Regions from separate parts of the Streptomyces sp. NPDC054872 genome, predicted to be linked through region 2. Evidence: predicted binding sites of a transcription regulator. Region 2 holds the regulator's gene; the other holds the start of a gene.
The links. Region 2 encodes HspR, which represses chaperone genes until heat shock. Its sites were predicted from a motif close to TTGAGNNNNNNNNNCTCAA; they were not measured.
Positions count from the first base shown of each region.

Region 1: a site for HspR is predicted at 12,399-12,417, ahead of lon (endopeptidase La). Genes of this name have one in related genera too.

Region 1 covers NZ_JBSGYY010000004.1:177,895-193,449, reverse strand. The annotation lists gene ACWGIH_RS06730 (hypothetical protein) at 1-15, shown strand, start outside; gene ACWGIH_RS06725 (NlpC/P60 family protein) at 166-1,359, shown strand; gene ACWGIH_RS06720 (styrene monooxygenase/indole monooxygenase family protein) at 1,388-2,620, opposite strand; gene ACWGIH_RS06715 (GTP-binding protein) at 2,662-3,291, opposite strand; gene ACWGIH_RS06710 (DUF742 domain-containing protein) at 3,272-3,676, opposite strand; gene ACWGIH_RS06705 (roadblock/LC7 domain-containing protein) at 3,673-4,200, opposite strand; gene ACWGIH_RS06700 (sensor histidine kinase) at 4,209-7,028, opposite strand; gene ACWGIH_RS06695 (protein phosphatase 2C domain-containing protein) at 7,385-8,230, shown strand; gene ACWGIH_RS06690 (MarR family winged helix-turn-helix transcriptional regulator) at 8,269-8,757, opposite strand; gene ACWGIH_RS06685 (lysozyme) at 9,038-9,880, shown strand; gene lon (endopeptidase La) at 9,953-12,376, opposite strand; gene ACWGIH_RS06675 (rhomboid-like protein) at 12,485-13,249, opposite strand; gene ACWGIH_RS06670 (spermidine synthase) at 13,414-14,118, shown strand; gene ACWGIH_RS06665 (response regulator transcription factor) at 14,184-14,924, shown strand; gene ACWGIH_RS06660 (HAMP domain-containing sensor histidine kinase) at 14,938-15,555, shown strand, end outside.
Region 2 covers NZ_JBSGYY010000038.1:2,240-17,794, forward strand. The annotation lists gene ACWGIH_RS34130 (FG-GAP-like repeat-containing protein) at 1-359, opposite strand, end outside; gene ACWGIH_RS34135 (FG-GAP repeat protein) at 520-2,004, opposite strand; gene ACWGIH_RS34140 (FG-GAP repeat protein) at 2,277-3,650, opposite strand; gene ACWGIH_RS34145 (FG-GAP repeat domain-containing protein) at 3,845-5,170, opposite strand; gene ACWGIH_RS34150 ((Fe-S)-binding protein) at 5,353-7,635, opposite strand; gene dnaK (molecular chaperone DnaK) at 7,979-9,847, shown strand; gene grpE (nucleotide exchange factor GrpE) at 9,844-10,584, shown strand; gene dnaJ (molecular chaperone DnaJ) at 10,626-11,837, shown strand; gene ACWGIH_RS34170 (heat shock protein transcriptional repressor HspR) at 11,839-12,303, shown strand; gene ACWGIH_RS34175 (hypothetical protein) at 12,385-12,906, shown strand; gene ACWGIH_RS34180 (hypothetical protein) at 13,005-13,646, opposite strand; gene ACWGIH_RS34185 (DUF7224 domain-containing protein) at 13,633-14,934, opposite strand; gene ACWGIH_RS34190 (ABC transporter ATP-binding protein) at 14,928-15,555, opposite strand, start outside.

The DNA of each region.
Region 1 (15,555 bases), on a different contig from region 2:
GGCGGGGCGACCTGAGCCTCGGCTCCGCAAGGGCGGCGCGCCGTCGGGCCCTGGACGAGTGACCGCATTGCGCCAACCCGCGCACCTTCCGGAGGCGGGCCGCGCCGGGGCCGCTGATGCTCGCGGTGCGGGGCGGAGCCGCCGCCGCGCGCCGGAGGTGATGGCATGTCAGGCAGGCTGCTGCGATGGGTCGGTACGGGTGTGGTGGTCGGCGCTCTGCTGGCGCCGGCCTCCCCGGCGTACGCCGAACCGGGGCCGGACGACACCACCGAGCGCCCGGTGGCCGAGCTCCTGAGGGACCTTCAGGAGCTGTACCGGAAGGCCGAGGAGTCGACGGAGACGTACAACGCGGCCGCGGAGAAGCTGAAGGAGCAGCGCGCCGAGGTCACCCGTCTGAACGGCAGCCTGGCCCGCGCCCGCACCTCGGTCCGCGACAGCCGGGTCGCGGCGGGCCGTTTCGCCCGCCAGCAGTACCAGGGCAGGACGGAGATCTCCCCCTACGTACGCCTGCTCCTCGCCCGCGACCCACAGCGGGCCCTCGACCAGGGCCATGTGATCGGGCGGGCGGCGGCGGAGCGCGCCGCGACGGTGGATCGTCTGATCGGCGGCGAGCAGCGGGCCTCCGAGCTCGCGGCCTCGGCGAAGAGCGCCCTGAAGACCCAACTCTCCCTCGCCGAGCGGCAGAAGGAGGCCCGGGACACGGTCAAGGGGCAGCTGAAGGAGGTAGAGGAGCTCCTCGCCTCGCTGAGCACGGAGCAGCTGGCGGATCTCGCGCGGGCCGAGGAGGAGGGGATGGCCGCGGCGCAGCGAAGGTTCCTCGCGTCGGGCTCACTGGGCGACTCGGCGGGCGCGGAGGGGTCGGGGGGCGCAGAAGGCTCAGGGGGCTCCGCACCGTCACGGCCGCCGTCCCGGCACGGGGACGAGGCGCTCGACTACGCCGTGCGGCAGATCGGGAAGCCGTACAAGTGGGGCGCGGAGGGACCCAAGGCCTTCGACTGCTCGGGGCTGACCTCGCAGGCGTGGGCGGCGGCAGGGAAAACGATCCCCCGCACATCACAGGAGCAGTGGGCCCAGCTGCGCCGCGTCTCCCTGCGGAAACTGCGCCCGGGGGACCTGATCGTCTACTTCCGCAAGGCCACGCACGTGGCCCTCTACCTGGGCGACGGCATGGTCGTCCAGGCACCACGCCCCGGAGCGAAGGTCAAGGTCTCCCCCATCGCCGCTAACCCGGTCCTGGGCGCCGTACGCCCCGACCCCGCATCCAAGCCGATGAAGAACTACGTCCCCCCGAAGCTGCCGCGCGGGGCGATGAAGGGGGACGACGCGGGGTACGGCCGGGCGGGCGCGCCCACGAAGTGACACCGCCCGGCCGCACCGCGCGGCGGGATCAGCCCGTCAGGCCCTGCAGGTACGCGCCCGTCTTCTCGGGCTCGTAGAAGAAGTTCTCGAAGTCCGACGGGTCGTTGAAGCCGTTGGCGAAGCGGTCCGCGGCCGGCTGGAGTTGGCCTGCCGCGCCGATCAGGTTCAGGACGTGCTCCGGGGGCGGCGACAGCATCGCGTTCGTCCACTTGGTGACGTGCTGAGCCGTCTCCCAGTAGCGGTCGAACGCCGACTGCATCCACTCCTCGTCGAACGGCTTGTCGCCGTGCGAGACGATCGAGGAGAGGTATGAGGCGGCGCACTTCGAGGCCGAGTTGGAGCCCTGGCCCGTGATCGGGTCGTTGGCGACCACCACGTCCGCGACGCCGAGCACGAGGCCGCCGCCGGGCAGCCGGCCGATCGGCTTGCGCACGGTGGGCGCGTACCGGCCGCTCAACGTGCCGCCCGCGTCCGTGAGTTCGACCTTGGTCGCCCGCGCGTACTCCCACGGCGTGTACTTCTCGAGGAGTTCGAGGGTCAGCGCGAGGTGCTCCGAGGGGTCCTTGACGCCCTGGAAGACGTCCAGCGGGCCGCCCGGGACGCCCTCCCAGAAGAGGATGTCCGCGCGCCCCGACGTGGTGAGGGTCGGCATGACGAAGAGTTCACCGACGCCCGGCACGAGATTGCACCGCACCGCGTCGAACTCGGGGTGCTCGGGCCGCGGGCCCATCCCGTGGACGTACGCGACGGCCAGCGCGCGCTGCGGGGTGTCGTACGGGGAGCGGGAGGCGTCGCGCTCGAACATCGAGACGAGCTCGCCCTTGCCCGCGGAGACGAGCACCAGGTCGTACGTGCGGGAGAAGTAGTCGAGGTCGGAGACCGCCGCGCCGTGGATGACCAGCTGGCCGCCACGCTGCGCGAACGTCTCCATCCAGCCCGCCATCTTCACGCGCTGGTCGACGGACTGGGCGAAGCCGTCCAGCTTGCCGACCCAGTCGATCACGCGGGAGGAGTCGGGGCCCGCGACCGAGACGCCGAGGCCCTCGATCTTCGGGGCCTGCGACTCCCAGAAGTTCAGCTGGAGGTCGCGCTCGTGCTGCAGCGCCGTGTGGAACATGCACTGCGTGGACATCACACGCCCGGACCGGACCTCGTCCGCCGTGCGGTTGGACATCAGGGTAACCTCGTACCCCTGCGACTGGAGTCCGAGAGCGATCTGGAGCCCGGCCTGACCGGCTCCGACGACGAGTATCTTCCGCATGCGGCGTCTTCTCCTACGTGCTGAAAAGCTTAAGGTTAAAGCTATTCGGGGGTTGCTGCGAGGGCGTGGCCGACCAGGGAGAGCAGCGACTCGATCACCGAGATCCGCTGCCTCGCGTCCATGATGAGCACGGGTATGTGCGCCGGGATCGTCAGCGCCTCACGGACGTCCGCGGGCTCGAACTCCTCGGTGCCGTCGAAGTGGTTGACGGCCACGATGTACGGCAGGCCGCAGCTCTCGAAGTAGTCGAGCGCGGGGAAGCAGTCGGGGAGCCTGCGGGTGTCGGCGAGGACGACGGCGCCGATCGCGCCGCGCACCAGGTCGTCCCACATGAACCAGAAGCGCTGCTGCCCCGGCGTACCGAAGAGGTAGAGCACGAGGTCGTCGTCGAGCGTGATCCGGCCGAAGTCCATGGCGACCGTGGTCGTGGTCTTGTCCGGGGTCGACGTGAGGTCGTCCGTGTCCTCGCTCGCCTGCGTCATCAGCGCCTCCGTCTGGAGGGGCGTGATCTCGGAGACGGCGGTGACCAGCGTCGTCTTGCCGACGCCGAACCCGCCCGCGACCACGATCTTCGTCGCGATCGGGGCGCGGGTGCGGTCCGTCTGCCAGGCTTGCAGGTTCTCGTCCGGGTCGGGGCCCGGGATACGGAGGTCAGAGACGGCGGAGTCCACTGAGCACCCTTTCCAGCAGTGCGCGGTCCGGCTGTCCCGGGCCGTGGCCCGTTCCGTACACGCGGATCTTTCCCTGGTCTGCGAGGTCGCTGAGCAGTACGCGGACCACTCCGAGCGGCATCTTCAACAGCGCGGCGATCTCCGCGACCGTACGCATGCGGCGGCAGATCTCGACGATGGCCCGCAGCTCCGGCATGACGCGGGTGGAGAGGTTGCCCTGCGGCAGTTCGAGACGCTCCTCGGGGGCCTCGAGCGCGGCCACGAACGTCTCGACGAGCAGGACGTGGCCGAAGCGGGTGCGCCCGCCGGTGAGCGAGTACGGGCGCACTCGGGCGGGTTTGCGGTCGCCGCCCCGCTGGGGCAGCTTGCCGGGCTTACTGCTCATCGGACGCTCTCCATCGACTGGCGCAGCTCGCTGCGGAGTTCGGGGGTGAGGACATGCCCGGCGCGTCCGACGAAGAGCGCCATGTGGTACGCGACGACGCTCATGTCGCAGTCCGGGGTGGCGTGCACGCCGAGCAGCGAGCCGTCGCTGATCGACATGACGAAGAGGCTGCCCTCCTCCATCGCGACGACGGTCTGCTTGACGGCTCCCGCGTCCATCAGCTTGCCGGCGCCGATGCAGAGGGACCCGAGGCCGGACACGATGGTGGCGAGGTCGGCGCTGGAGCCCTTGGGTCCCGAACTGTTGTCCACCGCCTGCGCGTTGTTGCGCGCGGGGTCGGACGAGAGCAGCAGCAGGCCGTCGGAGGAGACCACCGCGACCGAAAGCAGCCCCGGCACCTCCTCCACGAGATTCGTCAGCAGCCAGTGCAGGTTGCGGGCTTCGCTGCTCAGTCCGAATCCGGCGGGAGTGCCGCCGGCGGTGGGGCTGGGTTTGCTGCCGGTGGAAGAACTGGGCGAGCGCATGGGCGCAGTCAACTGCTTGCCTCCTCGACTGTGTCCCCCATGTTTTTGGTCTCTTCGTTACGTTCGGTCAGCTCGGCCTCTACGTCGCGACGGCCGCTGATGGCCCCCTGGTGAAACCCTCCGAGGCGCTTGCGCAGCGCCTCGGCGTCGACGGAGCCGCTGCGCGCCTTGGGCACGGTGGGCTCGGGCGCGGAGATCTTCGGCGTGCGCTTGGGAAGCCCCTTGTCGGTGACGCGCTCCCACTTGGGGGCGGGGGCGGGCTCGGCTTCGGGCTCGGCTTCGGGCTCGGCTTCGACTTCGGCTTCGGTCGCGGGAGCCTCGGCTTCCGGAGCTTCCGGCTCCTCCGGGGCGGGCGGAACGGCGAGTTCCATGGTCGTCTCGGCCGAAACCTCGGGCGCGGCATCCACGTCCGCGTCCACCTCCGCGTCCCGCACCGTCCGCTCGGCGGCCGCGATCAGCGGATCCTCACCGGCGGACGTGGACACCACCGCGGCAGGACCGGCCGAACGCCCCGGCAGCACGTTGGAGTTCGCCTCGGCCTCGGACCCGGGCAGATGCACCGCGGGCGCGGCCCCGGCCACCGGAACGCCGACCGGCGGAGCGCCCACCGCGGGTGCCGCGGCGAGGATCGCCTTCGGCAGGACCACGACCGCCGCGACACCGCCCTGCTTCTGCTCGCGCAGCCGGACCCGCGCCCCGTGCCGCGCGGCGAGCCGGGCCACGACGTAGAGGCCGAGCCCGAGTCCGTCCCCGCTCTCCTGGTCGTACGCGTCGTCGGGACGGAAGTCCGCGAGGCGGGAGTTGAGCTCCTCCATGCGGTCCTCGGTGACCCCTATGCCCTCGTCCTGCACGGAGAGCATGACCTCGCCGCTCTCCAGGAGCCAGCCCGAGACCTCCACGGAGGCGTCCGGCGGCGAGAACGAGGTCGCGTTCTCCAGGAGCTCGGCGACCAGGTGGCTGATGTCGTCGGCGGCGAAGCCCGCGACATGCGCGTGCGGCGGCAGCGTGGCGATGCGCACCCGCTCGTACCGCTCGATCTCGCTGACGGCGGCGCGTACGACGTCGACCAGCGGGACGGGGCCCGGGTGCTGGTGGCCGTGCTCGGCACCGGCGAGGACCAGGAGGTTCTCGCTGTGGCGGCGCATGACCGTGGCGAAGTGGTCGAGCTTGAAGAGCGTGGCGAGGCGGTCGGGGTCCTGCTCGCGGTCCTCCAGGTTCTCGATGACGGCGAGCTGCCGCTCGACGAGGCCGAGGGTGCGCAGCGCCAGGTTGACGAACGTGCCGTGGATGGACTGCCGGACCCGCTCCAGGTGGGCGGACGCCTCGGCCAGTTCGGCGCGCAGCGTCTCCCGCTCGTCGGCCATGGACTGGCGCCGGCCGATGAGGTGCTTGCGGTCGGCCTCAAGGGTGGTGAGGCGCTCCGTGAGGGCCGCCGCGTGCTCGTGCAGCGCGTTGACGGACCGTACGACCTGGGCGAACTCGTCGTCGCGGCCCGTGAAGCGGATCGGCTCCTGGGGCGCGGGCTCATGGGCGAGGCGGGCCGAGCCGATGCGCAGGACGGCGAGCGGGCGGGTCAGGCTGCGGGCCATGGCCATGGAGACGCCGACGGCCACGAGCAGCGTGACGCCGACGAGCGCGACGCGGATCTCGAGGGCCGTCACGTCGTCGTCGCGCAGGTCGGTGAGGTTCTTGGTGCGCTGCACCATGAGCGCGGACTCGGCGCCGCGCATCATCTCGATGCGGGCGGAGAGCGCGGCGTCGAGCTTCTCGCGGTCGAAGGCGAGCTCGGCGGTGGAGAGCGTGGGCTGGTCGGTGAGGCGGGTGAGGTACTTCTCGGCCGTGGTCACCTCGTGGCCCGTGACCGTCGAGTCGTACGTCGTGCGGGCGCGGTCCGTGGCCGCGTCCCGGAAGTCGGCGAGGGAGGCCTGCGCGCGTACGTGGGCCTGCTGGCCGGCGGCGCTGAGGGCGTCGCGGCTCTTGCCGGCGGCGGGCGACTCGTCGACCACCGTGGTGGGAAGCCCGGTCACGGGGTCGATGCTCGTGCTCGTCTCCGTGGAGCGCGGGACGGCGAGGGTGGCGAGGAGCAGGCCGCGGGCGCTCGCCGCCTGTTCGACGGCGTGGTCCAGGTCGGCGAGCGCGTAGGCCCCGGAGCCCGCGCGGGGCGGGGTCTCCTCGGCGAGTTCGCGGGTGAGGCCGTGCAGTTCGGTGATGACCTTCGAGTACGCCGTGTGGGCTTCCAGGGCGCTGCTCTTGCCGGTGAGCGCCGCTCGGCGTACGGCCCCGATGTCGGAGAGGTCCTTGCGCAGTGCGGCCGGGGCGTCGGCCGTGCGCAGCTCCTCGATCTGGCGGTCCACGCGGGCGCTGCGGCTTTCGGAGAGCCCCTTGCCCTGCGGGCGGCCCGCGGCGATGAACGAGGTGACCTGGTCGCGCTCGTCGGCCAGCGAGTGGCCCAGGGACACCGCGTCCTGGGTGCGCTCGGCGAGGGTCACCAGCTGCTGTGCGTCGCTCAGTTGCCCGGAGGCGGCGATGACGGCGGGCGCTCCGGCGCCGGCGATCGCGGCGGCCACGACGGCGACGGCGACGATGAGCCGGTTGCGCACGCGCGCGGTGGGCTTGGAGTTGACCGATTTCACGGGCTTGGCGGGCTTCGAGCCGTCAGGAGGGGCCACCGCGGGGGCGGTGTGTTCTCCCGCCGCCTGCTCGGGGTTCTCTCCCGCTGTGGGCTCGGGCGAACGCTCCGAGGGGGTGGTCGCGCCCGGCGTGGCCCCTTCGGGAGCCGTCTGCTTGCCCTTGCGCCCAGGCCGCATCTTCTGCACCGGTGCTCGCATTCTTGTTTTCCGTCTGCCCATGGGCCCGGGTGACGATCCGTCAACACACGCGCCCCCCGGTACGGCTCCAGACCCTTCCAGTGCCGATGGGTGGCAGTCGTGCATCACATGCCTGGCCACCCGAAGGAGTGAACATCGGCGGGGAGTTGGCGAGCAAGTCCCGCCGCGGGCCGAAAGTCCCGGTCACGGTGCGCCGGTTGGACGTCGACCGCAGGCTTTGGCAGGATGCGCCGCCACACGCCGCCGGAAGCGATTATTCCGACTGAAATCCGGCGTCTGACCTGCTGGTCCGGGCCAACCCCCGTTGTTTTGCGCCTTCCGGACGGCCTTGTGAAGGCCTCGTGCAGACTGGCCGGATGCGTATCGAACTCGCCACCGAGCCCGGAGACCCCGCGCGCCCCAACGAGGACTATGCCGCGGTGATCCTTCCCGCAGCCGGACAGGGCGGATCGCTCGTCCTTCTGGATGGGGTGACTCCGCCTGCCGGGGATGACGGCTGTCTGCATTCCGTCCCTTGGTTCACGGCGCGACTTGGCGGCGCACTGGGAGAACTGTCCGTTTCGCGACGGGATATGACGCTCTCCGAGATTCTCGCGGCGGCGATCGTGCGCACCGCGGAAGCCCATGATCAGACTTGTGACCTTTCTCACCCGCGTACGCCTCAGGCAACCGTGATTCTGGTGCGTTGGGACGACGAGCGGGTCGAGCATCTCGTCCTGTCCGACTCCGCGCTCCTGGTGGCGGGCCCGGACGGGCGCGTCACGCCGGTGCTCGACGCACGCCTCGCGGAACTGCCCCCGAGGATTCGCGCCATGCGCGACGCGGTCCGCGCGCTGCCGCGCGGCACCGCCGAGCGCGAGGAGGCGGGCCGGGCGTACGGCGCCGCCGTCGAGGCCCTGCGGAACGCGGAGGACGGCTTCTTCACCGCGGCCGCCGATCCGTCGGCCGCCGCGCGTGCGGTCACCGGTACCTGGCCGCGCGCCGAGGTGACAGCGGTGGCGGCCCTCACGGACGGCGTCGGCCGCTGGGTCGAGACGTTCCGGGAGGGCGACTGGGCGGAGTGCTTCGCGCTGTTGCGCAAGGACGGCCCGCAGCGCCTCGTGGACCGGGTGCGGGAGCTGGAGCGCGCGGACCCCGAGGGCGTCATGTTCCCGCGGGGCAAGCTGCATGACGACGCGGCGGTGGTCTACGCGGAGCTGTGACCCGGCGACGCCCACGGCAATCGGGGGACGGCGGCCCGTCAGGACTCCGGCGACTCGTTCAGCTGCCGCAGCAGGCGGGCAAGCTCCGCGACCTCCGTGCGGTCCCACCCGGCCAGCTTGCGCACGTACCGCTCCCGCCGCCCCGCCCGCACCGTACGGAACCGCGTGCCGCCCTCCGTCGTGAGGTGGACCAGCCAGGCCCTGCCGTCGGCGGGATCGGGCTCGCGGGCGACGAGCCCCAGTTCCTCGAGGGCCCGCAGCTGGCGGCTCATCGTCGCCTTGCCGACGCCGATGTACGCCGCGAGGTCGGTGGCCCGCTGCGGGCCCGAGTCGTCGAGGCAGACCAGGAGTCCGTACGCGGCCGGCTCCAGGTCCGGGTGGACCTGACGCGCCATCTCGCCGGACGAGGCTCGCGCCCGGCGCAGGAGCAGCGACAACTCGCGCTCCAGGGAGAGGAACTCACGGTCGACCCCCCTGTTCACGTCGACGCCGCCGTCGTTCTCGCCCTCGTGCACTTCAGCACCCATGGCACGCTTTCTTTCCGGATCAGAGAAGTTTTCCGCCCCGCACGGCGGCAGACATCCGCGTCGGCCCATCGCCGCAGCTCGACCAGTATTTCGTAACGCCCCGACGGCCCACGCCGAGGACACCGCCGCTGGAGTAGACCAACGGCAGACACCGGACCCCCTTCCCAGCCCCGGGTCTACGTGCGTAGCGTCGTACATGACATGTTCACACCACGAGCATTGTCGACAGGTCCCCCCACGAGCTCCATCGAGCTCAATCGAGGCCTACGGAGGCACGCCCATGCCCGTGCACAGACCCGGAAAGCCCCGCCGCTCCCGCTGGTCGGCGGCCGCAATCCTGCTCTCAGTCCTCTCCGCCCTCTCCCTCCTCCTCACCCTGCCGGGCGCCGCGCAGGCCGCCGGCGACGACGACGCCCCCGCCCGCGGCTCCGCCCGGATGGGACAGGGCGTCGTCGAGCACGACGGGCAGGGCAGTCTGCCGCCCAGCGGCGACGCCGTACAGACCGAAGGCGTCGACGTCAGCAGCCATCAGGGCAACGTCGCCTGGTCGACGCTCTGGAACAGCGGCGTGAAGTGGTCCTACGTCAAGGCGACCGAGGGCACGTACTACAAGAACCCGTACTTCGCCCAGCAGTACAACGGTTCGTACAACGTGGGCATGATCCGCGGCGCCTACCACTTCGCGACGCCCGACACCTCCGGCGGCGCCGCCCAGGCCAACTACTTCGTGGACAACGGCGGCGGCTGGTCGCGCGACGGCAGGACGCTGCCGGGCGCCCTGGACATCGAGTGGAATCCGTACGGGGCGGCCTGCTTCGGCAAGTCCCAGTCCGCGATGGTCACCTGGATCCGGGACTTCCTGAACCAGTACAGGGCGCGCACCGGCCGGCACGCGGTGATCTACACGGCCACCAGCTGGTGGAAGCAGTGCACCGGAAACTACGGCGGCTTCGCGGTCAACAACCCGCTGTGGATCGCGCGTTACAACACCTCGCCGGGTGAGCTGCCCGCCGGATGGGGCTTCCACACGATGTGGCAGTACACCTCGACGGGCCCGACGGTCGGGGACCACAACAAGTTCAACGGCGCGCTCGACAGGGTCGTGGCGCTCGCCAACGGCTGAGTACGCCCCGCTCGGCACGCAGGCCCGGGACCCCTCGCGGGGCCCCGGGCCTGTGCCTACCGGCCACCTCCGTCACGCGGCGGCCGGAACCCTCACCTCGGCCTCCGTCAGGGCCAGTTCGAGCACCTGGCGGACGTCCGTCACCGGGTGCACGTCCAGCTTCTGCAGGATCTCGGCCGGGACGTCGTCCAGGTCGGCCTCGTTCCGCTTTGGGATGATCACCGTGGTGATCCCGGCGCGGTGCGCGGCGAGCAGCTTCTGCTTGACGCCGCCGATCGGCAGGACGCGCCCGGTCAGCGAGACCTCACCGGTCATGGCCACATCCGTACGGACCAGACGGCCGCTGAGCAGCGACGCGAGAGCGGTCGTCATGGTGACGCCCGCGCTCGGCCCGTCCTTGGGGACCGCGCCCGCCGGGAAGTGGATGTGCACGCCGCGTTCCTTCAGGTCGGCGACGGGCAGCTCCAGTTCGGCGCCGCGCGAGCGCAGGAAGGAGAGCGCGATCTGGGCGGACTCCTTCATCACGTCGCCGAGCTGACCGGTCAGGGTGAGGCCCGCGGCGCCGGTCTCCGGATCGGCGAGCGACGCCTCGACGAACAGGACGTCGCCTCCCGCGCCGGTGACCGCGAGCCCGGTCGCCACGCCCGGTACCGCCGTGCGCCGCTCGGCCGGGTCCTGCGCCGACTCGGGCACGTGGTGCGGGCGTCCGATCAGGCCGCGCAGGTCGTCCTCGCCGACGGTGAACGGCAACTCCTGCTCGCCCAGTTCGTGCTTGGCCGCGACCTTGCGGAGCAGCCGCGCCACGGACCGCTCCAGGTTCCGCACGCCCGCTTCCCGGGTGTACTCCCCCGCGAGCTTGCGCAGCGCGCTCTCGTCCAGGGTCACCTCGTCCGTCTCCAGACCGGCCCGCTCCAGCTGGCGCGGGAGGAGGTGGTCACGGGCGATGACGACCTTCTCGTCCTCGGTGTACCCGTCGAGCCTGACCAGCTCCATACGGTCGAGCAGGGCCTCGGGGATGGATTCGAGGACGTTCGCCGTCGCCAGGAACACCACGTCGCTGAGGTCGAGCTCGACCTCCAGGTAGTGGTCGCGGAAGGTGTGGTTCTGCGCCGGGTCGAGGACTTCGAGGAGCGCCGCGGCCGGGTCGCCGCGGAAGTCGGAGCCCACCTTGTCGATCTCGTCGAGGAGCACCACCGGGTTCATGGACCCGGCCTCCTTGATGGCCCGCACGATGCGGCCGGGCAGCGCCCCCACGTACGTACGCCGGTGTCCGCGGATCTCCGCCTCGTCGCGTACGCCGCCGAGCGCGACCCGCACGAACTTGCGGCCCATAGCGTGCGCGACGCTCTCGCCGAGGCTGGTCTTTCCGACGCCGGGCGGACCCACCAGGGCGAGCACGGCACCGCCCCGACGGCCGCCGACGACCCCGAGGCCACGATCGGCGCGCCGCTTGCGCACCGCGAGGTACTCGGTGATGCGCTCCTTCACGTCTTCCAGACCGGCGTGCTCGGCGTCCAGGACGCTCTGGGCGCCCTTGATGTCGTACGCGTCCTCGGTGCGTTCGTTCCAGGGCAGTTCGAGGACGGTGTCGAGCCAGGTCCTGATCCAGGAGCCCTCGGGCGACTGGTCGCTGGAGCGCTCCAGCTTGTCGACCTCCTTGAGGGCGGCCTCGCGGACGTTCTCCGGCAGGTCGGCGGCCTCGACACGGGTGCGGTAGTCGTCGGACTCCTCGCCGTCCTTCTCACCGTTGATCTCGCGCAGCTCCTTGCGCACGGCGTCGAGCTGGCGCCGAAGGAGGAACTCACGCTGCTGCTTGTCGACACCTTCCTGGACGTCCTTGGCGATGGACTCGGCGACGTCCTGCTCGGCGAGGTGCTCGCGCAGCTGCTCGGTGGCGAGCTTGAGGCGGGCGACCGGGTCGCCGGTCTCCAGGAGCTCGATCTTCTGATCGGTGGAGAGGAAGGGCGAGTATCCGGAGTTGTCGGCAAGCGCGGAGACGTCGTCGATCTGCGTGACGCGGTCCACGACCTGCCAGGCGCCGCGCTTCTTCAGCCAGCTGGTGGCGAGCGCCTTGTACTCCTTGACGAGCTCGGTCACGGAGCCGGGCAGGGGGTCGGGCACGGTCTCGTCGACCTTGACGCCCTCCACCCAGAGCGCGGCACCGGGCCCGGTCGTCCCGGCGCCGATGCGCACGCGGCCACGGCCGCGGATCAGGGCGCCGGGGTCGCCGTCGGAGAGGCGGCCGACCTGCTCGACGGTGCCGAGGACGCCGGTCGCGGCGTACGTCCCGTCGATCCGCGGAACAAGAAGGACCTGCGGCTTGCTGCTCCCATCGGAACGGGCGGCAGCCTGGGCCGCCTCGACCGCGGCACGCACCTCGGTGTCGGACAGGTCGAACGGAACCACCATGCCGGGCAGGACAACCTCGTCGTCGAGCGGCAGCACGGGAAGTGTCAGCGGTGTGGACGGCTTCGACTCGGCGGACTCAGTAGTCATGATCTCCCCTTCGGCATTCAAGTTGAGCTATGTGGACTCAATGCTTGTGAGTTCATGGATGTTCCCCAAGGGGTGTTCGCTGTGAGCGATCACTTCGATACGAGGTGATCAGGCGGTCCCGCGCCACCGTCGTACCAGTGGCCATGTGGCGATGCCGATCGACAGGGCGAGCAAGTGGCCCCAGTTCGTCATCGGGTCCGTGAAGGCGATGAGGTCGTCGATCAGCATGCCGCCGAAGCCGGCGAGCACCAGCCATCGCAGCCATGGCCTGAAGAGCCCGGCCAGCGCGCCGACGCTCGCCGCGACACCGAAGCTGATGCCGTAGTCGAGGCGGTGCAGGGAGGTGTCGGGCAGGTGCCCCGCGAGGACCGAGAGGCCCACGGGGATCTCGGTCGCGAGGGTGGCCACGACATGGCCGAGGAGGAAGACGCCCGCCGTGCGCAGCGCGCCGATGCGGCGCTCGAGGGCCGTGAGGACCAGCAGGAAGCCGATCGCGTACGGCGACGCGATGCCGCCCGCGATCCACAGCGCGCTGGCCACCAGGACGAGCAGCGGCTGCTGCGTCAGGTGTGCGACGTCCGTGCTGGAGTGCCGGTGCAGGTCCGAGATCAGGGACGGGTCCGCGTACTGCGTCAGGAGCGACGTCAAGGCGAGGACCGCGGCGTAGCCGAACGTGAAGGGCGTACCCGTGGGGGTCGGCAGGACGCGCCGGAGGCGGGGGCGGAGGCGCCGACCGATCGAAGCCGTCTCGCGGGCGGCCGCCTCGGGGGCGGTCGCTCCGGGCGCGCGGTCCCGTTGTCGCGGGATGCCGTCCAGGCCGGGCGGGGCCGTCTCCTCGGGCGCCGTGGGGGCGGCCGACGCGCTCGGGTCCAAGGTGAGACGCTCCTTCCGTCATGTCCACCCTTTGCCGATCTTTCCGGCACTGTCTATGACCCGTGCCACGCCCCGCGCCACGTGAGACACGAATCACAGCAACCCGCGAGGCCGTATCCGCGTCCGCCCCGAACCGCGCCCCCGGCGGTCATACCCTGACCGCCATGCACACCCACACCACCGCCCCCGTCGTCATCGACCGGCGCGAGGGGCCGTACGGCGAAGTCGTACTGCGGCGCCACGGTGCGCTTCTGCAGATCATCGCCAACGGCTGTTTCCTGATGGACACTTCGGACGGCCGGTCGGAGCGGCTGCTCGTCGACGCGGCGTACGACGCGCTGGACGACCCCCGGGAACCCGCCCTGCTCATCGGCGGCCTGGGCGTCGGCTTCTCCCTCGCCCACGCGGCGGCCGACCCGCGCTGGGGCCACATCACGGTCGTCGAGCGCGAGCAGGCCATCATCGACTGGCACCGCGCGGGCACGGACGCCCCGCTGGCCGCGCTCTCCGGCGCCGCGCTCGCCGATCCGCGCACCGAGATCCTGCACACAGACCTGGTGGCGCACCTCTCCGGCGCCGACGCCTCCGACGGCGCCCCGCGAACGTACGACGCGCTCTGCCTGGACATCGACAACGGGCCGGACTGGACGGTGACGGAGGACAACAACTCCCTCTATTCTCCGGCCGGTCTGGCGGCCTGTCAGGCTCGCCTCAACCCTGGCGGAGTGCTGGCCGTGTGGTCCGCCCAGCCCTCGTCCGCTTTCGACTTCGCTCTACGGAATGCCGGGTTCCAGTCGGTACGGACGGAAGAGATCCCCGTTGCCCGAGGCGTACCCGACGTGGTTCATCTCGGCGTATGCGCTGCGTAGCCGAGGTGCCTTCGCGACCCGTACCCTGCTGGTCGAACACAAGCGATCAGTGTCAGGGGCGGGCGATGGAGCAGACACACACCTCCCACAACGGTGCGACGGCGGCGATGCCAGGCGCTCAGCGCCGGGTTCTGGTGGTCGAGGACGACCCGACGATCGTCGACGCCATCGCCGCCCGGCTACGCGCCGAGGGTTTCGTAGTGCAAACGGCGGGCGACGGTCCTTCGGCGGTCGACACCGCACAGGCTTGGCAGCCCGATCTGCTGATCCTGGACATCATGCTGCCGGGCTTCGACGGGCTTGAAGTGTGCCGCCGGGTGCAGGCCCAGCGGCCGGTACCGGTCCTCATGCTGACGGCGCGCGACGACGAGACGGACATGCTGGTCGGTCTCGGTGTCGGTGCGGACGACTACATGACCAAGCCGTTCTCCATGCGGGAGCTCGCGGCCCGCGTGCACGTCCTGCTGCGCAGGGTCGAGCGTGCCGCCCTTGCCGCGACCACCCCGCGCAGCGGCATCCTGCGGCTCGGCGAGCTGGAGATCGACCACGCCCAGCGGCGGGTCAGGGTCCGCAGCGAGGACGTCCATCTGACGCCGACGGAGTTCGACCTGCTGGTCTGCCTGGCCAACACCCCGCGTGCGGTGCTCTCGCGCGAGCAGCTGCTCGCCGAGGTGTGGGACTGGGCGGACGCGTCGGGCACCCGGACCGTCGACAGCCACATCAAGGCCCTGCGCCGGAAGATCGGCGCCGAGCGGATCCGTACGGTGCACGGCGTCGGGTACGCCCTGGAGACCCCGACCCCCTGAGGTGAGCCGTCCGATGACAGGTCCCTTCGGCGGGCTGCGGCCGTTCTCCATCAAGACCAAGCTCGGCACCCTGGTGGTCGTCTCGGTCTTCATCACCACGGGTCTGCTGATGGTGGCGATGAAGACGGAGACGGAGCTGCGCTTCATCACCGTCTTCTCCGTGATCGCCACGCTGCTGATCACGCAGTTCGTGGCGCACAGCCTCACCGCCCCGCTCGACGAGATGAACTCCGTGGCGCGCGCCGTCTCGCACGGCGACTACACGCGCCGGGTGCGCGGCGCGGACCGCCGTGACGAGCTGGGCGACGTGGCCACCACGATCAACCGCATGGCGGACGACCTGGAGGCCCAGGACCAGCAGCGCAAGGAGCTGGTCGCCAACGTCTCGCACGAACTGCGCACCCCCATCGCGGGCCTGCGCGCGGTCCTGGAGAACGTCGTCGACGGAGTCTCCGCCGCCGACCCGGAGACCATGCGTACGGCCCTGAAGCAGACGGAGCGGCTGGGGCGGCTCGTGGAGACCCTGCTCGACCTCTCCCGCCTCGACAACGGCGTCGTACCGCTGAAGGCCCGCCGCTTCGAGGTGTGGCCCTATCTGTCGGGCGTCCTGAAGGAGGCCAACATGGTGGCC
Region 2 (15,555 bases):
ATGACGAGGTCGGCGTACTTGTCGTCATCGACATGCGCGGCGACGACGGACCCGCCGAACCGGTCACCGGCCTCCGGGGTGCCGGGCACCTCGACGGTGGCCTGGGTGATCCGCCGCACGCCGTGCGGCCCGGGCCCGTACTCCCCACCGAACACCACACTGACGTACCCCGCCTTGGCCTTGCCACCGACACTGCCGCTGGGCACCCCGACGAAGAGATCGTCGTAACCGTCACCGTTGAAGTCGGCGGTGAGGGGTGCGGGTGCGGGGGCGGCGACGGCGGGGGCCGCGAGGGGGAGGGCTAGGCCGGTGGCGGCGAGGGCTGTGGTCGCGGCGAGGGCGAGGGTGCGTGTGCGCACGGGATCTCCAACTTGTCGGTGAACGCGGGGTGGTGACCGGTGCCGGTACACATGGGACACGCGGAGCGAGGAGAAGGTTGCGGAAGGGCTCCGGAGGCATGGGCCGGGCCCGCACGGAGGGGTGCGGGCCCGGTGTTCAAAGGGGGGGGGACGGGCGGGGTCAGTCCGCGAAGTTGGTGCCGAGGCGCGGTGTGCCCGTGGCGGAGATGCCGACCGTGGACGTGTAGACGCCGGTCGTGCCCGCGAGGGTGCCGTCGGGGAGGGCGTCCAGGACGTAGAACGCGCCGTTGGAGCCGTTCTCGCCCGACGCGCCGACGGAGACGTCGCCCCGGCCGTCCGCGTTCAGGTCGTCGATGTGGACGTCGGACCCGAAGAAGTCGTTCTTCTCGTTGGAGTTGGGGACGCCCGGGGAGTTCTGGCTGTAGAGCACCGAGCCCGCCGTGGAGAGGCCGGAGCCGTCCGCCGCGCCGTAGATGACGGTGATGGAGCCCGCGTCGCTGACGCCCTCCAGGTCCTCGCCGGGAGTGCTCGCGACCAGGTCGAGGTGACCGTCGCCGTTGACGTCGCCGAGGTCGAGCTCCGCGCCGAAGGAGTCGCCGTTCTCGCTGCCGCCCGGGATGCCCGCCGTGTCCTGGGTGATGGCCTGGCTGTCGCCGTACGGGCCGTTCGCGTTGCCCTTGACGACGTACACCGTGCCGCCCTTGTTGGCGCCGGCGATGCCCTCGTCCCAGGTCAGGCCGATGATGACGTCGCCGTAGCCGTCGCCGTCCGTGTCGCCCACGTCGGTGATGTAGCCGGCGGGCAGGCGCTGGACGCCGTTGGTGGTGACGCCGTTCGCGCTGCCGGGCAGCCAGAGGTTGGCGTTGTAGTCGTCGGCGGTGGAGAAGCCGTCGACGAGCAGGTCGTCCTTGCCGTCGCCGTTGACGTCCCCGGAGTGCAGGTTGAAGGCGCCCGCCCCCTCGCCGCTGTGGATGGGCGGGAGCACGGTGTAGCGGCCGCCGGTGGCGCCGGAGCGCTTGATGCCGCCGTCGAAGATGTCGAGGGTGGCCGCGCCCGACGCGGCCCCGACGGCGAGGTCGTCCTTGCCGTCGCCGTCGAAGTCACCCGCCTGGAGGGGGCCGCCGAACCTGTCGTGCTTCGTGGGGCGCGGGTCCGCGATCGTGGAGCCGCCGGAGAGGCCGCTCGGGGAGCCCCACAGGACCTGGACCGTGCCGCCGTCGACGTCGCTGCCGACGTCCTCGCCGATGGCGCCGACGGCGAGGTCGTCGTAGCCGTCGCTGTCGAAGTCTCCGTACGCGGTGTCGGCGCCGAAGAAGTCGCCCTTCTCGGCGGTGCCGGGCACGCCCGCGCTGTTCTGGCTGTAGGTGACGTGGCGCTGCTCGGCGCCGCCGTACGTGACGACGACCTGGCCCGCCTTGTCCTTGCCGCCCACGTTGGCGTGCGGCGCGGAGGTGGCGAGGTCGGCGGCGCCGTCGCCGTTGAAGTCGGCGTCGTCCGGCTGGGTGGCCGCGGCGGGCGCGGCGGTCGCCGTCGTGGCCGTGAGAGTGAGGAGTCCGCCCGTCAGCGCGGCGGCCGTGGCCGTGGCTGCCGCGAGGCGGCCGCGTCTGGATCGGGGGAGCGGGGAAGTGCGCTTGTGCTTGGCCATTCCGTTGGTCTCCTGCTGCATGCGGGGATGTCTGGATGACATCCGCAGTCGATGGGGTGCCGGTGGGGCGTGTTTGCCGGGCCTTGGCCCTGGCGTCACGCCTTGTTGGCGAACGGGAGACTCATGGAGGGGGGCAAGGGTTGTATGGGGGAGGGAAGTTGGGGGAGACAGCGGCGGGTGGTGGAGGGGTGATGGGCGGGTGTTGGGGGGTATGTGACGGTTCGGTCTTGCTTGTCCACACGCCCCCCACCCCCGCGAAGTCGGGTCCGGCGTCAGCGCAGGGTCTCGCCGAAGCTGCCGGCACCGAGGCCGAAGTCCGTGCCGTTGAAGGAGGCCGCGTACGACGAGGTCAGGCCCGTCGTCGTGCCGCGCAGGACCCACACGGCGCCGACGTCCACCTTCGCGCCGATGTCCTCGCCGATCGCGCCGGTGGCCAGGTCCGCCTTGCCGTTCCCGTTGATGTCCTTGAGGCGTACGGACGCACCGAAGCTGTCGCCCGCCTCGGCGACGCCGGGCACGCCCGCGGTCTCCTGGTGCCAGGCCTTGCCCGAGGTGAACTTGCCCGCGGTGGACTTGAGGAGCGTCACGCTGCCGGTGCCGCCCACCGTGCCGACCTGCTCGCCGGGCGCCCCCACCGCGAGGTCCGCGAGGCCGTCGCCCGTGACGTCACCCGCGGCCACGGACCAGCCGAAGCCGTCGTACGCCTCGTCGGCGCCGGGGATGCCCGCGTCGGACTGGTCGTACGTCACCGGGGCGCCGAACTTGCCGTCGCCGCCGAACCGGACGGTGACCGAACCGCCCTTGGTGGCACCGTGGTTGCCGGTGACCAGGTCGGCGTAGCCGTCGCCGTTGACATCACCGGTGGTGGCGGCGTCGCGGGTGGCCGCCGGGTCGGCGCCCTCGCCGAGGATCTCCGCCTGGTAGCCGTAGTCGCCGGCGCCGCCGTTCATGTGCGCGGTCCAGGCGCCGCCGTCCGCGCGCTCCCCGTACAGGACGAGGCCGATGCCGTCCTTGCGCTTGAAGTTGCCCGAGACCATGCCGTCCAGGTGGGCGCCCTCGGGGATGAAGTCGACCTCGAGGCCGTACGCGGTCCCCTGCGCACCGGAGTAGTACCACCAGTTGTCGCCGCTGATCACGGCCAGCTGGGGCGCGCCGTCGTCGTCGAAGTCGGACCAGGTGGTGGCCTCGCCGAAGCGGCCGGCGGTGTCCTCGGGGGCGTTGATGACATGGCCGCCGGAGGTGAAGGCGTTCTTGCCGCCCTTGATGACCGTGACGGAGCCGGAGGGCTTGCCCTCGACCTGCTCGCCGGGGGAGCCCACGATCAGGTCGGCGTAGCCGTCGCCGTTCGTGTCGCCGCTGGTGATGTTCTCGCCGAACTCGTCCTCGTCCTCCATGACTCCGGGCACGCCCGGCGTGTCCTGGGTGACGGTGACGGAGCGGCCACCGGAGACTCCGGAGGCCGAACCGAACGTCACGGTCACGGAGTTGGAGCGGGTCGTCCCGACGGCCAGGTCGCGGTAGCCGTCGCCGTTGTAGTCGTCCTTGAGTGTCGAGGCGGCGCTCGCCGTGCCCGCGAGGGGCAGCGTCAGGCCCGTGGCGGCGAGGGCCGCGACGCTCGCGGCGATGGCCAGATTACGTACGCGCACGTGGGGCTCCCGGGAGTGGAGGACTGAGAGGGCTGCTTCCCGGGATGTGACATGCGGGGCGTACGAATGGTTGTGCGACGGGAGCGGTCAGGTGTCCGACGGGTGAACGCCGGAGCCGTCAGGCGCCGTTGCCGGGCGTGAGGAACTCCGGGGCCCTCAGGCGCCGTTGCCCGACGTGAGGAACCCCGGAGCCGTCAAGCGCCCTTCCCCGCCGTGAGGAACTCCGCACTGGAGAAGGTCAGCCGGGGCTTGCGGGAGACCAGGTCGGTCTTGATGCCCGGATAGACCCCGATGGTGTCCTCGCCGTCCCCCCGGTACGTCCGCAGGACCAGGTCGGCCCGCTCGTCCCCGTCGAAGTCCGCGACGGCGAGCACCTGCGTGGTGCCCTTGGCCGAAGGGACCACGAGCGCCGAGGCGTTGCTGTCGAGCGGCCCGGTGCGTCCACGGAACACCCGCACCTCGCCCGTGCCGCCGCCGTCCCCGCTGCTCCCGCCGCTCAGGATGAGCTCGCTCAGGCCGTCTCCGTCGAGGTCACCCGTGTCCACGGCGACGTTCTTGGACTCCATGGCGGCGCGCGCGGTGCCGGGCACGTCGTAGCGCAGGGCGACGCCGTTCGGGCCCGCGACGGCCGCGTCCGTGCCCTTGCCCCTGCCGAAGCGCCCGAACGCGGTGTCCGTGCCCGCGGGGAAGAGCACCCCGGTCTCGACGGGACCCCTCGGGCCGCCCAGGACGAGGGCTCCGGCGGCGGCGCCGGACGCGTTCGCCGCCTTGCGGACGAGGACGTCGTCGTAGCCGTCCCGGTCGACGTCCGTCGCCCTGCCGGTCACGAGGTCGTTGCCGGGCGCGGCCAGGGGTTTGCCCGCGGCGCGCGGGGCGCCGGAGCGCTTGAAGGGGCCGCGCAGGAAGGTGAGGCGGGCGCCGCTCGCGTGCAGGACGAGGTCGCTCGCGCCGTCCCCGTCGAAGTCACCGCACACCGGCTGGTCGGACCAGTCGTTGCCGATGCGGGCCTGCGCGGGCACCTTGACCTTCACGGCCTTGCCCTTGAGGCCCTGGGGCGAGCCGAAGAGGATCTGCAGCGGCACGGGCGGCCGGCCGATGCCGTCGTAGGGCGGGTCGGTGGAGACCAGCAGGTCGGTGAACCCGTCCTTGTCGAGGTCGCAGGAGGCCTCCGACTCGAAGGCGGCGGGCAGCTCGCCCTTGGTCCGCGCGCCGTTCTTGCGCGCGCTCAGCAACTGCCGTGCCCCGGGCCGCAGTCCGCTCTTCGACCCGTAGACGACACCGATGCCCGCGTCGTCGCCGTGGCCGCTGTGCACCAGGTCGTCGAGTACGAGATCGGGGGAGCCGTCACCGTTGAAGTCGTCGTCGACCTTGCTGCCCTTGCCGGCCGGTACGGGCAGCTGCGCCGCGCCCTTGCCCGCCATGCTGACGGGCTTGTGCCGGGCGTCGGGCTTCGCCGCGTCGTCGTTGCCCCCGCACCCGGCGAGCAGCAGCGCGCAACTAACGACGGCTGCCGTGCCCATGACACCACCGCGCCTCGCGACACTCTGCCGTCTGACACCACGTATCCCGGCACTCCGCATGCCCACCACCCGCCCCGACCGCCCCAACCGACAACAACCAGCACATGATGCCCCCCTTCCGCGGGACGCGAAAGGCCGGTCCCGCCCAAGGGCGGAACCGGCCTCACGTACGCCAGGAGCCGTTACTTCACCGGCTCGGGCTCCGGCTCGTCCGCGGTCTCGGCCTCACCGGCGGGGTCCACCGGGGTCTTCACGGAGTCGAGCAGCAACTGCGCGACGTCCACGACCTGGAGGGACTCCTGGGCCTTGCCGTCGTTCTTCTTGCCGTTGACGGAGTCGGTGAGCATCACCAGGCAGAACGGGCAGGCCGTCGACACGATGTCGGGGTTGAGGCTGAGCGCCTCGTCGACCCGCTCCGTGTTGATGCGCTTGCCGATCCGCTCCTCCATCCACATCCGCGCGCCACCGGCGCCGCAGCAGAAGCCGCGCTCCTTGTGGCGGTGCATCTCCTGCTGGCGCAGGCCGGGGACGGCGGACATGATCTCGCGCGGCGGCGTGTAGATCTTGTTGTGCCGGCCCAGGTAGCACGGGTCGTGGTAGGTGATGAGGCCCTCGACGGGCGTCACCGGGATCAGCTTGCCCTCGTCGATGAGGTGCTGGAGCAGCTGCGTGTGGTGGATGACCTCGTAGTCGCCGCCCAGCTGCGGGTACTCGTTGCCGAGCGTGTTGAGGCAGTGCGGGCAGGTCGCGACGATCTTCTTCGCCGTCTTCGGCTTGGCCGACTCCGGCGTGACCTTGCCGTCGTCGTCGAGCTCCTCGCCGAACGCCATGTTCAGCGCCATGACGTTCTCCTGGCCGAGCTGCTGGAACAGCGGCTCGTTGCCCAGGCGGCGGGCGGAGTCACCGGTGCACTTCTCGTCGCCGCCCATGATCGCGAACTTGACGCCCGCCATGTGCAGCAGCTCCGCGAAGGCCTTGGTGGTCTTCTTCGCCCGGTCCTCGAGGGAGCCCGCGCAGCCGACCCAGTAGAGGTACTCGACCTCGGTGAGGTCCTCGATGTCCTTGCCGACGACCGGCACCTCGAAGTCGAGCTCCTTGAGCCACTCCAGGCGCTGCTTCTTGGCCAGGCCCCAGGGGTTGCCCTTCTTCTCCAGGTTCTTGAGCATCGTCCCGGCCTCGGACGGGAACGCGCTCTCGATCATCACCTGGTAGCGGCGCATGTCGACGATGTGGTCGATGTGCTCGATGTCCACCGGGCACTGCTCGACGCAGGCGCCGCAGCTGGTGCAGGACCACAGGACGTCGGGGTCGATGACGCCGTTCTCCTCGGCGGTGCCGATGAGGGGGCGCTCGGCCTCGGCGATCGCGGCCGCGGGCACGTCCTTGAGCTGCTCCTCCGTCGCCTTCTCGTTGCCCTCCATGTCCTTGCCGCCGCCCGCGAGCAGGTACGGGGCCTTGGCGTGCGCGTGGTCGCGCAGGGACATGATCAGGAGCTTCGGGGAGAGCGGCTTGCCGGTGTTCCAGGCGGGGCACTGCGACTGGCAGCGCCCGCACTCCGTACACGTCGAGAAGTCGAGCAGGCCCTTCCAGGAGAACTGCTCGACCTGGCTGACGCCGAAGACGGCGTCCTCCGCCGGGTCCTCCCAGTCGATCGGCTTGCCGCCGGACGTCATGGGCTGCAGCTCGCCGAGCGTCGTGGAGCCGTCCGCGTCGCGCTTGAACCAGATGTTCGGGAAGGCGAGGAAGCGGTGCCAGGCGACGCCCATGTTCGTGTTGAGCGCGACGGTGATCATCCAGATGAAGGATGTCGCGATCTTCACCATGGCGAAGAAGTACGTGAGGTTCTGCAGCGTGGAGAGATCCATGCCGCCGAACCAGGAGACGAACGGGTACGAGATGAAGAACGACGCCTCGTAGCTGTCCACGTGGTGCTGGGCACCCTCGAGGGCGTGCAGCGTGAAGATGCAGACGCCGACGATGAGGATGACGGCCTCGACGAAGTACGCCTGGCCCTTCTTGGAGCCCGCGAACCGGGACTTGCGGCCCGGCTTGTCGGGGTTGCTCAGCTGCCGGATGACGATCAGCGTCAGGATGCCGACGATCGTCATCGTGCCGATGAACTCGACGAACATGTTGTACGGCGCCCACTCACCGATGATCGGCAGCATCCAGTCGGCCTTGAAGAGCTGGCCGATGGCGTTGACGATGGTGAGGAGCAGCGAGAAGAAGCCCACCGCCACGAACCAGTGCGCGACGCCGACGACGCCCCACCGGTTCATGCGGGTGTGGCCGAGGAACTCCCTGGCCACGGTGACGGTGCGCTGCACGGGCTGATCGGTGCGGGTACCTGCCGGGACGGACTGTCCGAGCCGCATGTACTGGTAGATCTGCACGATGGCACGGCCGAACAGCGCGACGCCGACCGCGATTAGGACCAGCGACACGATGATCGCGGCGAGTTGCATTTGGGGGCTCCTCGGGCCTGCGAGGCGAACTATTACTAAGCGGTAACTTATGCAGTCCGTCTGAGACTACCCACTTACTCAGCCGCACTGTAGCCAGCGAGGCGGTGATCTGCGTCGCTCAGGCAACCCTTGCCGCGCATGGCGCCCCAAAGGGGCGCGGGGAACTGCGCGATCAGTCGAGACGGACCCGCACTCGAGAGCCGGCCTCGCAGGTGAAGCCCCTACTTGCGCGTAAGCCCGGGATAAGAGTTGAGCCCCCTAGACTCACTTCTGTTGACGCCAGCGCAGCGACCATGCATCCTTGAGTCAGATCCACTCAAGAGTTACATCTGGAGGAACCGAAATGGCACGTGCGGTCGGCATCGACCTGGGCACGACTAACTCTGTCGTCAGCGTTCTTGAAGGCGGCGAGCCCACCGTCATCACCAACGCCGAGGGCGCCAGGACCACGCCGTCCGTCGTCGCCTTCGCGAAGAACGGCGAGGTGCTGGTCGGCGAGGTTGCGAAGCGCCAGGCAGTCACGAACGTCGACAGGACCATCCGCTCGGTCAAGCGCCACATGGGCACTGACTGGAAGGTGGACATCGACGACAAGGGGTTCAACCCCCAGCAGATCTCGGCGTTCATCCTGCAGAAGCTGAAGCGCGACGCGGAGTCCTACCTGGGCGAGAAGGTGGCCGACGCGGTCATCACCGTCCCGGCGTACTTCAACGACTCGGAGCGCCAGGCGACGAAGGAGGCCGGCGAGATCGCGGGCCTGAACGTCCTGCGCATCGTCAACGAGCCGACGGCCGCCGCTCTCGCGTACGGCCTCGACAAGGACGACCAGACGATCCTCGTCTTCGACCTCGGTGGCGGCACCTTCGACGTGTCCCTCCTGGAGATCGGCGACGGCGTCGTCGAGGTGAAGGCCACGAACGGCGACAACCACCTCGGTGGTGACGACTGGGACCAGCGCGTCGTCGACTACCTGGTCAAGCAGTTCAACAACGGCCACGGCGTGGACCTCTCCAAGGACAAGATGGCGCTCCAGCGCCTGCGCGAGGCGGCCGAGAAGGCCAAGATCGAGCTGTCCTCCTCCACGGAGACCACGATCAACCTGCCCTACATCACGGCGTCCGCCGAGGGCCCGCTGCACCTGGACGAGAAGCTCACGCGCGCCCAGTTCCAGCAGCTCACGTCCGACCTCCTGGAGCGCTGCAAGACGCCGTTCCACAACGTCATCAAGGACGCGGGCATCCAGCTCTCCGAGATCGACCACGTCGTTCTCGTCGGTGGCTCGACCCGTATGCCCGCCGTCGCGGAGCTCGTCAAGGAGCTGACCGGCGGCCAGGACGCCAACAAGGGCGTGAACCCGGACGAGGTCGTCGCCATCGGTGCCGCCCTCCAGGCCGGTGTCCTCAAGGGCGAGGTCAAGGACGTCCTGCTCCTCGACGTCACCCCGCTGTCCCTCGGTATCGAGACCAAGGGCGGCATCATGACGAAGCTCATCGAGCGCAACACGACCATCCCGACGAAGCGCTCCGAGATCTTCACGACGGCCGAGGACAACCAGCCGTCCGTCCAGATCCAGGTCTACCAGGGCGAGCGCGAGATCGCGGCGTACAACAAGAAGCTCGGGATGTTCGAGCTCACGGGCCTGCCGCCGGCCCCGCGCGGTGTCCCGCAGATCGAGGTCGCCTTCGACATCGACGCCAACGGCATCATGCACGTGACGGCCAAGGACCTCGGCACCGGCAAGGAGCAGAAGATGACCGTCACCGGCGGCTCCTCGCTGCCGAAGGACGAGGTCGACCGCATGCGCCAGGAGGCCGAGCAGTACGCGGACGAGGACCACAAGCGCCGCGAGGCCGCCGAGTCCCGCAACCAGGGCGAGCAGCTCGTCTACCAGACGGAGAAGTTCCTCAACGACAACGCGGACAAGGTTCCCGGTGACGTGAAGACCGAGGTCGAGTCCGCCGTCGAAGAGCTGAAGGAAAAGCTCAAGGGCGAGGACACCGCGGAGATCCGCACGGCCACCGAGAAGGTCGCGGCCGTCTCGCAGAAGCTCGGCCAGGCCATGTACGCGGACGCGCAGGCCGCCGGCGGTGAGGGCGCTGCCCCGGGTGCCGAGGGCGCCGAGTCCCCGAACATGTCCAAGGACGACGACGTGGTCGACGCCGAGATCGTCGACGACGAGAAGCCCGGTGACTCGAAGGGCGGCGCCGCATGACCGAGGAGACTCCGGGCTTCGGCGACAACGCCGAGAAGCCTGACGTCCCCTCCGGCGCCACCCCTGATGACGCGGCGCCGCAGGCCGCCGAGCCCTCCGTCGAGGAGGGCACGGCGGCCCCGGCCGGGGACGCAAGCAAGGCATCCGCCCAGTCGGCTCAGTCCGGTCAGTCTGCCCCGTCCGCTCAGGACGTCGGTCTGATCGCGCAGCTGGACCAGGTGCGTACGGCGCTCGGCGAGCGCACGGCGGACCTCCAGCGGCTGCAGGCCGAGTATCAGAACTACCGCCGCCGGGTGGAGCGGGACAAGGTCACGGTCAAGGAGATCGCCGCGGCGAACCTCCTGTCCGAGCTCCTGCCGACCCTCGACGACGTCGGCCGCGCCCGTGAACACGGCGAGCTGGTCGGCGGCTTCAAGTCGGTCGCGGAAGCGCTGGAGACGGTCGTCGCCAAGATGGGCCTCCAGCAGTTCGGCAAGGAGGGCGAGCCCTTCGACCCGACGATCCACGAGGCCCTGATGCACTCGTACGCACCGGACGTCACCGAGACGACCTGCGTCGCGATCCTGCAGCCGGGGTACCGCATCGGTGAGCGCACCATCCGCCCCGCGCGGGTGGCCGTGGCCGAGCCGCAGCCGGGCGCGCAGACGGTCAAGGGTGATTCCGAGACCGCCGCATCCACGGACTCCGCCGACAAGGCGGAGGACAAGGAGACCGGTGGCGGCCCGGACGAGGGCTGACACATCGGAGTTGTTGTGAAGCGAGAGGAGGGACGTCGGGGATGAGCACCAAGGACTTCATCGAGAAGGACTACTACAAGGTCCTCGGCGTCCCCAAGGACGCCACCGAAGCCGAGATCAAGAAGGCGTACCGGAAGCTCGCACGCGAGAACCACCCGGACGCCAACAAGGGCAACACCAAGGCGGAAGAGCGCTTCAAGGAGATCTCCGAGGCGAATGACGTCCTCGGCGACCCCAAGAAGCGCAAGGAGTACGACGAAGCGCGTGCTCTCTTCGGCAACGGCGGCTTCAGGGCCGGCCCCGGAGGCGCGGGCGGCGGCGGTTCGTTCAACTTCGACCTGGGCGACCTCTTCGGAGGCGGCGCCCCGGGCGGAGGAGCGGGCGGTGCCGGTGCCGGCGGCGGCTTCGGGGGCGGTCTGGGTGACGTCTTCGGGGGCCTGTTCAACCGAGGCGGCACGGGCGCGGGCGGCGCGGGCACGCGTACGCAGCCCCGGCGCGGCCAGGACATCGAGTCCGAGGTCACGCTGAGTTTCACGGAGGCGGTGGACGGGGCCACGGTCCCGCTCCGGATGTCCTCCCAGGCGCCCTGCAAGGCCTGTTCCGGCACCGGCGACAAGAACGGCACACCGCGCGTGTGCCCGACCTGCGTCGGCACGGGCCAGGTCACGCGGGGCGGCGGCGGCGGATTCTCCCTCACCGACCCCTGCGTGGACTGCAAGGGCCGCGGGCTCATCGCCCAGGACGCCTGCGAGGTCTGCAAGGGCTCGGGCCGGGCGAAGTCGTCACGCACGATGCAGGTCCGCATTCCCGCGGGAGTGTCGGACGGCCAGCGCATCCGCCTACGAGGCAAGGGCGGTCCCGGTGAACGGGGCGGCCCGGCGGGCGATCTGTACGTCGTCGTGCACGTCGACACCCACCCGGTCTTCGGCCGCAAGGGCGACAACCTGACGGTGACGGTGCCGGTGACGTTCGCCGAGGCGGCACTGGGCGGCGAGGTGAAGGTCCCCACTTTGGGCGGCCCGCCGGTCACCCTGAAGCTGCCACCGGGCACCCCCAACGGTCGTACGATGCGGGCGCGGGGCAAGGGCGCGGTGCGCAAGGACGGTTCAAGGGGCGACCTGCTGGTGACGGTGGAGGTATCGGTACCGACGTCGTTGAGCGACCAGGCGAAGGAAGCCCTGGAGACGTACCGCGAGGCGACTGCGGACGACGATCCGCGGGCAGAACTGTTCCAGGCCGCGAAGGGAGCATGAGATGGACGGCCGCCGTCGACAGTCCAATTTTGGGCGGGCGTACCAACTGACCGACGAGACGCCGGTCTACGTCATCTCGGTGGCCGCCCAGCTTTCGGGCCTCCACCCGCAGACCCTGCGGCAGTACGACCGCCTCGGCCTGGTCTCCCCGGACCGCACGGCGGGCCGCGGCCGCCGCTACTCGGCCCGCGACATCGAACTGCTGCGCACGGTGCAGCAGTTGTCGCAGGAAGAGGGCATCAACCTCGCCGGCATCAAGCGCATCATCGAGCTGGAGAACCAGGTCGCTGCGCTGCAGGCGAGAGTGGTGGAGCTGTCCAGCGCCGTCGAGGGCGCGGCTGCCGCGATGCAGCAGCGCGAGGCGGCGGTCCACGCGTCGTACCGCCGCGACCTGGTCCCGTACCAGGACGTGCAGCAGGCGAGCGCGCTGGTGGTGTGGCGTCCCAAGCGGACGACGGAACAGTAGATTTCGTACGCTCTTGTAGGGGCCGGGAGGTGGCAACCTCCCGGCCCCTACGTGTCTGTCGGAGGAAGTGGGGGCGGGGCGATGGCCATGGTGGGCCTGTTCTGGATCGCCGAGGGCGATGTATACGTGGGCGCGAAGCCGTCGGGCCTCGCGGCGGGGGTGCGGCTGACGCCGGAGGGCATCGTGGCTCTCGGCGACAGACAGTCGGCGTTCTACCCCTGGGACGAGGTGCGTGCCCTGACGGTCGAGGACGCCCCCGTGAGGTCGCTGAGGAGGCAGGTGGGCGCCTTGGTGGACGCGGCCATGACGGCGGGCCTCGGCGGCTTGCACGAAGCCCCGGCGATGACGGTACGGCTCGTCGCGGGCGCGGAGGCCGAGGAGACGGAACTGACGGCGTACGTGGCCGCGGCGACGGGCTACTCCCAGTCGGAGCACGACCTGTCGCTGACACTGCTTTCCCGCATGACGGAGGGCGAGGCGACCCTGCGTACGACGCTGGCGGCGATGGCGGAGTGGGGCCGGGCCCGGGAGGGCGGTTCGCCCCGGGGCCCGGAGCGAGAGACGCTGCTACGGACGTGGACCGGGGCCGAGGCCGAGGCGTAGGGCGATTGCAGGAAAGTCCCACGCACTGCTCCCGGCTGACCGCGCTGACGTGCGGGTACGGGGGCGGGGGTGGGACTTTTCTGCGACCGGCGGCCCAGCTACTTGCTGCATGAGGTCACCCACGGAGTTGCCGCTCCCCTGCGGAGGAAGGTCCTCCGCCGCCAGGGAGTTGCCGCGGCCGCCATGACTCCGAGGAGCAGCGCGATGGCTGCGGCAGCCCAACTGAAGGGGTCGGCGGCCGGTTTGGCCGTCCAGTCCCACCAGTTGCCCGGGTACCAGATCAGGATGAGGACCGAGGCCAGCGGGACGGCCCAGCCGAGTTGATGGCCGAGTACACCGGCGGAGAGCAGGGCGAGGCCCAGCCAGATCAATGTTGACCGGACGAAGACGACCCCTGAGTCAGCACCGCCCGCCAGGGCTTCCGTGCCGAACGAGAAGGCGCAGACCGTCAAGGTCAGTGCCGTGCAGTACATGGCGCGCAAGCGGTGCATCGTGGACGCACCCATCGCGTCGTGTGCCGACATGGCGCCGTCGAGCGCGGCGGAGAGGAAGACCGCCGTCAGCAGCGGAAGTTCCTGCCGGTAGGGCACACCCGTGGAGACGCCTCCGCTGCCGATCGAGGGAATCGCGATGTTGGCGCCGCCGAAAAGCGCCGACAGCAAGGCGACAACCGCTGTGCCGAGGAGGACTGCCGGGCCCCGGTGGACTCTCGCGTAGCGGAGCAGATCAGTGCCAGTCATCAGGCTTGCACCACGAGCTTTCACGAAGTACGTGGCCGCGCTCCCGCTCGACCCACTTCCGCTGTTCGGCCGACGGCATCCGCGCGGCCTTGGCCGCCTCGCGCTGGGCGGTGTCGACTCCCTCCATGTGAAGGCCATCGTCCGCGACGGCCGGGTCCTGCCCAACGGCCTCGTATTCAAGCCACAGTGTGAGGTTGTCCATGGACTGCCACGCACGGCGTTCGTCCTCGGGCGGGCTGCAGTCGCCGATCGACTCGGTGAACACCTGGTCGGACATGGCGATTGCCGCGGTGCGTACGTGCCCTTCGGCGATGTCGAAACCGCGGTCCCCCAGGTCCGTCCGCCGGAGCCCGAACTCGTAGAACACGTCGGGTGTCTTGATCCAGGGCTGATCGGCCCGGTCCAGGCGCTGGGCCATCCGCGTCAGCTCCGGCAGATACTTCCGGTGCTCGGGCCAGACGCACACTTGTGGGGCGCTCTTGTCGGCACGGTCGCACAGCGGATCGGTCGCGGAGGCCGGGCGGTCCACGCGCAATTCGCCTGCGGCCGGGACCGAGGCCAGTGCGGTGAGGGAGCAGGCCACCGACACGACGGCGATGGCGCGGACAGGGCGTGAGGACTTCCGGCGGGGCGTCCGGAGTTCGGCTCTTCTCCTCATCGGCGGCGCAGTCACCGCCAGCACCGCGAGAGCGAGGGCGAGCAGCAGGCGGAGGGCGACCGGCAGCGGGCGCAGGTGGGTGTCCGGCGGCCCCGCAAGCACATTGAATCTGAACGGCAGGGACAACATGCTGATGAAGCAGCCCAACGCGCAGACGATGGGTGTGAATGCCGCCGAGGGCCACCAGCGACCGGCCAGATGTCCCACAGACGCGAAAATGATCAGGGTCGAGGCGCCGAGCAGCAGGTAGGACGGCCAGAGGAACCCCGGCCCCGCGTCGCCGAACGAGACGGCCACGGCGGTGAGGCACCCGATGCCGTACGCGAGGAAGCCGAGCGTGAGGGTGGCGGCAAGCCGCATGGTCTCGATCTGCCAGCCCGGCCGGGCGGCGGCGAGAAGGAACTCGGGCATCCCTGCCCGGGAGGCACGTCCGGCCTGCCAGGCGGAGGCACCGGCGAGGACGGGCCCCAGGAAGAGCGTGACGACCTGTGCCGCCACGCTCGCCTCGGGCCACACACCGATCCAGTACCGCGACCGCCCGAAGAGCACCAGAAGGTCCACGGCGATCATCAGCGGAAAGACGGTGAGCAGGGGCGAGCGGCGCAGCTCGATGCGGTAGGCGTTCAGCATGCGGCTTCCTCGGTCGTTCCACGGCCGCTCAGAACGGTCATGTAGCCGCGCTCCAGCGGACTGTCTCCTGGAGCCGCCGGTGTGGACAGAGCCGCCAGCTCCTGTGGCGTACCGCTGTGGACCAGCCGGCCGTCGTTGAGGACCAGGACGGTGTCGCAGGCGGCTCCCACGTCCTCCACCAAATGCGTACTGAGCACGATGGCGGCGCCGGCGCCTGCAAGGGAACGTATGAGGTCGCGGAAGTCGAGGCGCTGGGCGGGGTCGAGGCCGACGGTGGGCTCGTCGAGGAGGAGCAGGGACGGGGAACCGACGATGGCCGCGGCGATACCGGCGCGACGGAGCATGCCACCGGAAAGCGACTTCATGCGGTCGCGGGCCCGGTCGGTCAGGCCGACGGCAGCCAGTGCCTCCGCCGTCGCCGACTCGGCCTCCTTGGAAGGAACTTCACGTAACCAGGCGCAGTAGCGGACGAAATCCGTGAGCGAGAAGGCCGGGTAGTAGCCGAAGTCCTGGGGGAGATAGCCGATTCGGGGACGCACCTGCCGGACCTCCCGTTCGCTGGTCACGGGCCTGCCGAAGAGCTCCAGTTCCCCGCTCTGCGGAGGCGCGATCGTGGCGAGG